Regions from separate parts of the Metabacillus sp. RB-C-LZQ-3-1 genome, predicted to be linked through region 2. Evidence: riboswitches for the same ligand, from Rfam matches in the RefSeq annotation. Region 2 holds a riboswitch; the other holds the start of a gene.
The links. A riboswitch is a leader RNA that binds a small molecule or an ion and turns the genes downstream of it on or off. The one in region 2 is predicted to bind thiamine pyrophosphate.

Region 1 (4,714 bases), on a different contig from region 2:
TATGAAGAAAGAAAACTAATTGCTCCGTACCGAAATGATCGTGGTACGCGAAAATATTCGTTTTCTGATATCGAAACATTAATGGATATTGCGGACAAACGGGAGGACGGTGTACAAACAACGGAAATTTTAAAAGAGATGCGTTTAAAGGAACGAAAACGAGAAAGTGAAGCAGATGTTAGAAAGAAGATGCTACAAGGTCAATTAAACGCACAATTCAGATATGGACGTGGAGGACATTAAGAACAAAAGCACAATCGCCTTGGTCACAACCTAGGGCAAATAAGCCGCAACGTCCTGTTGCAACGACTGCACTTGCACGTCTGTGTACTTCGGATCTGGAAGTCGAGCGCTTATCCACAATACAAGAATTTTATCATTTCCAAGACCTAAAAAAAAACGCTACAGCAAATCATATTCGCTGTAGCGTTTTTTATGTTGTATCATCCCCTCTAACTAGGACATTTTTCTTAACAACCGTTAGGTCTCATACTAAATCTCCAATCAGTAAAACACAATATCTGCAACCCTCTTTTTTTCCGATCACTAAATATAGTATTTCGACTTTTTTTTATAAAAAAAGGAAAAAAAACACAGTATACTATTTACATTCTCCTAAAATATCAGATAATAAAAGTACTAGGATCATTTTACCTAGATGTTTATTGCGAGGTGTTCATTGTGAAAACTTTAGATACCGTTATTGAGGAATACCGAAACAAGATGTTTCTAATTGCTAAGAAAGATGGCTTAAATTCACATCAAACATTAATTGCAAGTCAACACTTAGATGAATTACTAAATATAAAAATGACTGAAAGCAATTCAAAAGATAGACAAAAAGATAAACACCAATAATATCATTTGATGGAATATGTTTATGTTGAAATACATCAAAGGGTAAAGCCTTGGTGTATTTTTTATCTCTTTATAAGGAAGTGAATGAAATGGATCGTCAAATTGTTTGGTTAAGTAAAGGAACCCCTTCTACCCTTACATATAAAGGAAAGGAATTTCGGTCAGGTATAGCAAAAAATCAAGTGAATGAGCTAAAGGTTACGTCAAAGGGAATAATTGGGGATGATGTTGAAAATCATGATTTTCACGGCGGAACTGAAAGAGTGATTTGTGTATATGCATATGAACACTATAAATATTGGGAACAGCTTTATCAACAATCACTCCCAAAAGCTGCCTTTGGAGAAAACCTTACTCTAATAGGAATGACAGAGGAGGATGTTTGTGTTGGAGATATATACCAAATCGGTGAGGCTGTTATTCAAGTTTCTCAAGGTAGGTTTCCATGCTCGACCATTAATAAATACACAAACATTCATACTCTATTAAACAAAATAATTGAATATGGTTACACCGGATACTTCTTTCGAGTATTAGAAGAAGGTGTCATTTATTCTGATTCGGCCATAAAGTTACTTGATAAGCATCCAAAGGAAATTTCGATCAGCACCATTCATCATACTTATTTTCATGAAAAAAATAACCTGGAAAAGATTGAATTGATATTATCATTAGATGCACTTTCTAAAGAATGGATGCTTCGGATGGAAAAATTACACAAATCTATTACTAAAAAATCTCGCTAGTTAAATAAGAGAAAGCATTCATTTAATGATCTATCTCACATTCTAATTTTTTTAAAGAAAAACTAGTGCTTTTACCAGCCACTAATGGTTTATAAAATAAAATTCAGATAGTACAAAAGATTCTGTTGACTTACCTTTTCATTGTGATATGATAATACATGGTTATAAATAAATTACCATTATCTACTAGGGGAGTCCATTAGCTTGGACTGAGAGAGGAACGCGCTCGAAGTTCTTTGACCCTTTGAACCTGATCTGGATGATACCAGCGTAGGGAAGTAGGAATAGTCTAAAGAAGGGTCTTTATGTGCACCCCTTTTTATTATATTTCCTACATCTAACGAACGGGTTCTGAAAATCAGAACTCGTTTTTTTATTTCCTTCCGTTGTTGTCAAGTAGATGAAATTTCAAGGAGGAGATTAGATGAAGATTAATGTAAAACAACCATTCCCAGGCAGCAAGAAAATTTATATGCAAGGAAGTCAACCTGACATTCAAGTGCCAATGAGAGAAATCTCACAAGGAAAAACTCGGAATACATTTGACGAAAAAGAAAATCCACCCGTACATGTTTATGATACAAGTGGCCCCTATACTGATCAAAACGCCGAAATCAATATCTTAAAAGGATTACGAAGAATAAGAGAAAACTGGATCAAGGGTCGCCATGATGTTGAGCACTATGAAGGACGGAAAATTAAACCTGAAGATAACGGATATAGAGCGAATACTTCTTCCGCAGTCGAAGTATTCCCATCAGAAACGTTACAACCGCTCATTGCGAAAAATGGCAAGAGAGTTACCCAGCTTCACTATGCTCGCAAGGGAATTATTACGCCTGAAATGGAGTTTATTGCGATCCGTGAGCAAATGGATCCTGAATTTGTTCGAAGTGAAGTAGCTGCAGGTCGGGCTATTATTCCTGCAAATATTAATCATCCTGAAAGCGAACCAATGATTATCGGAAAAAACTTCCATGTTAAGATTAATGCCAATATCGGAAATTCAGCTGTTACCTCATCTATCGAAGAGGAAGTTGAAAAGATGACATGGGCAATTCGCTGGGGTGCTGATACGATTATGGATTTATCAACAGGGAAAAATATCCATACTACAAGAGAATGGATTATTCGCAATTCCCCAGTACCTGTTGGAACTGTACCAATTTATCAAGCATTAGAAAAGGTAAATGGGATTGCTGAAGATTTAACATGGGATGTATATCGTGACACTCTCATTGAACAAGCCGAGCAAGGAGTCGACTATTTCACCATCCATGCTGGCGTTCTATTAAGATACATTCCATTAACTGCCAATCGCACAACAGGAATTGTGTCAAGAGGCGGTTCCATTTTAGCACAATGGTGTTTAGCCCATCACCAGGAAAACTTCTTATATACTCACTTCCATGAGATATGTGAGATCTTGTCGGCATATGATATAGCTGTATCTTTAGGTGATGGTTTACGTCCCGGATCTATTGCTGACGCAAATGATGAAGCACAATTTGCTGAACTTGAAACATTAGGAGAGCTTACGAAAATTGCCTGGGAATATGACGTTCAAGTGATGATAGAAGGTCCAGGTCATGTTCCAATGCATCTTATTAAAGAAAATGTTGAGAAACAGCAAAGCATCTGCCAGGAAGCACCATTTTACACTTTGGGACCATTAACCACAGACATCGCTCCTGGTTATGACCACATTACTTCCGCAATAGGTGCAGCAATGATTGGTTGGTTCGGAACAGCGATGCTATGCTATGTGACACCAAAGGAGCATCTCGGCTTACCGAATAAAGAAGATGTTCGTGAAGGAGTGATTGCCTACAAAATAGCCGCACATGCAGCTGATTTAGCTAAGGGACATCCCGGTGCCCAAAATCGTGACGATGCTCTATCAAAAGCACGATTTGAATTTAGATGGCATGATCAATTTAATCTCTCTCTTGATCCTGAAAAGGCCTTGGAATACCATGATGAAACATTACCAGCAGAAGGCGCAAAAACAGCCCACTTTTGTTCGATGTGTGGACCAAAGTTTTGCTCAATGAGAATTTCCCAAGATATCAAGGAAAAAGTTGCAAATCAAGAAATAGAAAAAGGGATGGAAGAAAAAGCAAAGGAATTCGTTGAATCAGGTTCTCAAATTTATAAATAAAATATGGGAATCGTTCAGTTCAAAGCAGCAAATGACTAGAAGCCATTATTAGTTTTTTACTTTGGGATTTATCTAAGAAAGATAAATCCCTTTTGTTATTCCCATGAATTCTGCCCCTTTAAAATCCTACTAAAAAACGGGTCTTCCCCAACTATTTCAAGTGTTCTACCTGAAAACGTGTGATCATGCTTCGGACGTTCCCCCTCCCCATATGTCACACCACCAAATTGTGAAAAAGTAGCCTCATCATAGTTATAGTAAGTACGACCTTCAAATAAGTGAAAATGGCCGCCATTTTTAAGAGGAATCGCAGGACCAGTTTCTCCATAAAAGCGATGATAATGATTATTTGAAGTGGTTGTCACACCTCTAAAATAATGGCGATGGCGATCAAAGCTATTTCCATTTACTATTATTGTAAAGCCATCTATCATATGATAGTGTCCTTTCGTTTCAATTGTTTTTGCTTCGAAACGATGTGCGTGATGAGGCTTAACCATACCTATATGGATCAACTTTTTTCATCTCCTTATTAATAAGTCTTAATTACTTATTATGAAAGAAAAAAGAGTTAAGAAAGTTGTCCATGCTTTTCTAATCCTAAAAGAAAAGCAGCTATTCTGGATATCCATCCTGATCTTGAATCGTTCCAACATTTTTCATTTGAATATTTGCATTAACCTTAAAATTTGCTGATTGATAGATAGAATCCCATTCCCCTATTTTTGTTTTTTCCTTGCCAATATGTGATGCACGATACCTTAAACCAAACCCAATTGGGTCAACTTTTTCTTTTTGAAAAAGACGTAACAATCTTTCAGTATGGTCTTTTACCTCATCTTCAATGATTTTTTCATACTCTGTTTTCTTTTCATCATCTAATACATCAAAAGCCTCTTCAACAACTCCGCTAATTTTAATATTAAACACAATTTTAGCGGGGGTGTTT
Region 2 (4,714 bases):
ATGATAGATTTTCTCTCTAGTTTTCTCCTAATTTCTAGTTGGCTTTTATTTGCTATAAGTGCATATCTGTTGTTCTGGGCAATAATAATGCCTATTTTGGGGTTTATTCCTTTTTGTTTAGTTTTAAGTGCTGGCTTTTTATGTTTTTCTTGTTCTAAAAAACTTGATAGTAGATCGAAAACTACGTGATTTTTAACTCAAAATATAACAACAAATCCCTTGAGTATTATTCTTAAAAAACGGTTAATTTATTTTAATGACAATTAATCTTCTATTACTGAACAAACAGGAGTGTTTCTACATTTAAGCTAGTTCATTTGTCTTATCTAAGGAAAGCTTAGTTATAAACATTCAATAAAAAGGTTGGTTGCTAGTACCAACCTGATAAATTACTCAATAATTGTAATCTCCATTTTGCTGTCCACTTTCGGTAGATAATGAAACTCCCATCGTTTGCAATGATTTTTTTGCTTGATTTAAATAGGATTCTGCTTGTTCTTGCCATTTGATAATTACTTTCATAAACAGCTTATATTCAGGGCTTGCATTTTCCTCCATCGTTTTTAAACCATCACGTACTTTTTTATCTTGATTTTCAGCATTTTTTATACAAGCTGCTAGTGTTTCTACAATGGATTGTTGTTGCTCTCCATTAACAAGTCTCTGTGATGAACCTACTGCAGTAACGCGATGATAGGAAGCAGGAACTAGATGATCATGCATTTCGCGATTCCCTTTTAAATCTTTGGTTTCTGGTATATGGAAAAGTTCAGAGCTCATAGCACAAACCATTTCTTCAGCGTATAAACTTTGGTTTAATAAATGTAAAAGATGTCCCCAGTTGTTCACTCGATAATAATAATATGGATACAAAAAAACAACTCCTTTTTCAGTAAATTTGAACCCCTATCTTTATAGTTATGATTTAGTATCGAAATTAATGAAAGTATATAATCCAGGGCGGTAAGACTTTCTCCTTACTAAGCCAGCAATATAGTTAAACTTTAATAGATAAAAAGTTCCTGCGAATATGAATGAACATTAAAAAAACGGAAATAAAGGAGTGGCACAATTGAAGAACATTTATATTATCAGGCATTGTGAAGCTGTAGGGCAGCCGCCCGAATCACCACTTACGGAAAGAGGTTTAAAACAATCCAATGATTTAGCTGATTTTTTTGATAATATTACAGTTGATCGCATCATTTCAAGTCCGTATAAGCGTGCTATTCAAACAATACAACCACTTGCAAATCAGTTAAATATTGAGATAGAAATAGATAGCCTATTAAAAGAACGTGTACTCAGCACTAACCAACTTTCGGATTGGTTTGAGAAATTAAAACAAACATTTGAGGATTTTCATATAAAGTTTGAAGGTGGAGAGTCCAGCAAAGAGGCGCTAAAACGAATAGTAGAAGTTGTTGATAACGTTTTGAAAAGTGAATTTGAAAATACCATCATTGTGACACATGGAAATGTAATGTCTTTACTATTAAACCATTATAATAAGGAATTTGGTTTTGCTGAATGGTCCAGTCTTAGTAACCCTGACATATATCTTTTAAAATCTGATGGCAATGAAATCACTTTTGAACGATTATGGAGCTAACACTTAAAAAGTTTTGTAAAGGGGTCTGACTTAATGAACTGCTGCAGTCCTCATACAATAGTGGGTGAGACCAATTTTCTTTAAATTCTATTATTTGTAGCATTAAACTTCACTTAATCTTTCTTTAGAGCTTCAAGTTTAATGACTTATCTCTTGTTTTTTATACGAAAATTAAGTAAACTACCTTTAAAATATTAATATCTTTCGGGGGCTGGTGGAAACTGGCTGAGATTGCAACTATTCCGTTGCTGACCGTTTTAACCTGTTGGATAATGCCAGCGTAGGGAATGTGAGTAGTGAAACTATGAGCACTTTGCGCTTGCAAAGTGCTCTTTTTATTTTTCTAAAAAATACATAGCAAATTGAGTACATCCCTTACGTTCAACTAAGAATGATATCAAGAAAGAGGGTATGACGAATTGAGACAAGAAATCGTAGATCGTGTTCTGCATTTTATTAAAGCTAAGGATTCTTCTGAAGAAGCCTTTAATGATCTAGCATTACAATTATTTCGTTACCAATACACAAATAACACACCATTTCAAATGTATTGTCGTCAAAAAGGAAAAACACCTAGAATGGTTAGAAATTGGAAGGATATCCCTGCAGTACCCATTAATGCATTTAAGGAGCTCACCTTAAGCTGTGAGGACCCTGAACAATCAGAGGATGTGTATATGACTAGCGGAACAACGAAAGGCATTAGAGGGAAGCATTACCATCCAACATTAGAGGTTTACAATCAATCGATGTTAAAAAACTTTAAGGACCGTTTTATGAAGGGGCATGATCGAATAAAAATGGGTATCCTCTTTCCAACTGAAGAGGAAATGCCGAATTCATCTCTATCACATTATCTAGCATTAGCATTTAAAGAATATGGGACAAGTGATAGTCAATACTTTGTCAATGATCAAGGCTTGCAAGTTGAGGAATTATTGTTTGCATTAGAACAAGCTGAAAAATCAGGTCAACCATTTGCCCTCCTCGGTGCATCTTTTAGCTTTGTTCACTTGTTTGATGAATTACAAGCAAGGGGAAGATCATTCCGCCTTCCATCAGGAAGTAGAATTCTAGATACCGGCGGCTTTAAGAATAAATCAAAAGAGCTTGATTTAGAGACGTTTTATACTCAACTTTCAACATTACTAGGGGTTGAAAAGTCAGATTGTATCAATATGTATGGAATGACTGAACTTAGTACGCAATTTTATGATAACGGAAATAGCATGGTTCCATCAGTAAAATCAGGTCCACATTGGATTCGTACAAGAGTGATCAATCCATTAACAGGGGAAGACGTTGCCAAAGGAGAAAAAGGTGTCCTTGTTCATTGTGACTTGGCAAACTTCAATTCAGTTACAACCATTTTAACTGAAGATCTTGGAGTGGAGAAAGAGGAAGGCTTTTTATTATTAGGTCGAGTACAAGGAGCAGAGGCAAAAGGATGCTCAATTGCTGTAGATGAGTTTATAAGGGCTGCAAAGGGGCCCATTCAATGAACGAAATAGCAGGCTATCTTCCTAGCTCCCTCGGGGGAGAAGTAGAATATAAAACGTTAACTTTTGAATCTGATACTGGAAGGTTAGACGTTCAGGTTCCTCTATTATCACAACAACAACTCGATGAAGTGATAGAAGGAGTTAAAGAGTCATCTGTTTCAGTGCTTAAGTCAATGACAGTAACACAAATAATAGAAATAATTGATAAGGTTATTGAGCAGCTTCTAGATCGCTCTAATCCCTATCGTCAAAAAGCCGAAGAGCTCCTGCCAATTGTCACAGGATATGACAAGGAATTAATTAGAATCGGATTAACAAACTATTTAAAAACATTTCGCAAACAGAATTTGCAGCGTTTTATCGTAGAGGATTTTGGTAATCCATTGCTATTAGACGATTTTCAGCCGAGAACGAAAAGAGGGTTCTCTAAGGCTGTGGGGGCAAATGTAACAGTTCAAGTCTGGGCTGGGAATGTTCCTGCGCTTCCGCTTTGGAGCTTCATTTCAAGTCTGATCGTTAAATCAGGCACCATTGGCAAACTACCCAGTGCGGAACCCTTATTTGCAGGCTGGTTTGCTAAGATGATTGTCGAAGTAGAGCCAAGACTTGCCGATTGCTTAGCAGTCATTTGGTGGAAGGGCGGTGACGAGGAAAAGGAGCGACGTATTTTTCAACAAGCAGATATTGTGCTTGCTTATGGTGGAAATCAAGCACTGGAATCAATCAAAAGCCGTATTCCAATTACCACACGCTTCCTGCCATTTGGTCACAAAATTAGCTTTGGTATTGTTTCAAGGGTTAGTCTCGACTCTCGTAAAGTATGGAAAACGGTTCGGGATGCCGCGTATGATGTGATTCGATATGATCAACAGGGTTGTTACTCCCCACATGTGTTTTATGTGCAAAAAGGCGGGAATGTAGAACCGAGAGAGTTTGCTAGATATTTAGCGCATGAATTAGAAAGCTTTGCAAAGAGGTATCCGCGCAGAAGTCTTTCAATAGAAGAAGCAGCAACTCTTGCCGAATGGAGACAGAAGGAAGAGTTTAATTTATTTACGAACCAGGATAAAGAAATCCTTGGAGAACAACATAATGCCTGGGCGGTTGTTTTTGATCGGGACGATCGGGAATTAACACCAAGTTGTTTAAACCGTGTCATCAGAGTTGTTGAGGTGGACGAGTTATTTGATATCTTGCCATACATTGAGACTTCCCGATCATATTTACAAACCGTTGGGATCGCAGCTTCACCAGAGGAGCTCTTTCAAATCTCTGACTTATTAGGAAGTGCGGGTGTAACACGGATAACAGGTCTTGGAAATATGACATCTCCAGAAGCAGCGTGGCATCATGATGGGCGTTTTAATTTACTAGATTTAGTGAATATGGTTGATCTTGAACACCATGCAGAGGAATATGCAGAAGATCTTGCTTCTTATGTAGATTAGGAGATGACAGCATGAGTTTTTTAAAGATGGACAACGTAACCTATAGTTATGAAAATGAAAAAACAATTATTAATCAAACAACTTTGGAGATAAAAAAAGGAGAATTTCATAGTTTATTAGGTCGAAGCGGGTGTGGGAAAACAACATTATTA

Region 1: another riboswitch for thiamine pyrophosphate. It lies ahead of thiC (phosphomethylpyrimidine synthase ThiC); the one in region 2 lies ahead of AC4GZ8_RS21360 (LuxE/PaaK family acyltransferase).

The regions. Positions count from the first base shown of each region.
Region 1 is NZ_JBZFLI010000006.1:125,642-130,355, reverse strand. It holds gene AC4GZ8_RS11720 (MerR family transcriptional regulator) at 1-243, shown strand, start outside; gene AC4GZ8_RS11715 (aspartyl-phosphate phosphatase Spo0E family protein) at 682-858, shown strand; gene AC4GZ8_RS11710 (MOSC domain-containing protein) at 948-1,604, shown strand; TPP riboswitch at 1,783-1,898, shown strand; gene thiC (phosphomethylpyrimidine synthase ThiC) at 2,029-3,765, shown strand; gene AC4GZ8_RS11700 (YmaF family protein) at 3,861-4,280, opposite strand; gene AC4GZ8_RS11695 (Ger(x)C family spore germination protein) at 4,381-4,714, opposite strand, start outside.
Region 2 is NZ_JBZFLI010000018.1:19,916-24,629, forward strand. It holds gene AC4GZ8_RS21350 (hypothetical protein) at 394-873, opposite strand; gene AC4GZ8_RS21355 (histidine phosphatase family protein) at 1,064-1,612, shown strand; TPP riboswitch at 1,807-1,916, shown strand; gene AC4GZ8_RS21360 (LuxE/PaaK family acyltransferase) at 2,032-3,114, shown strand; gene AC4GZ8_RS21365 (acyl-CoA reductase) at 3,111-4,562, shown strand; gene AC4GZ8_RS21370 (ABC transporter ATP-binding protein) at 4,574-4,714, shown strand, end outside.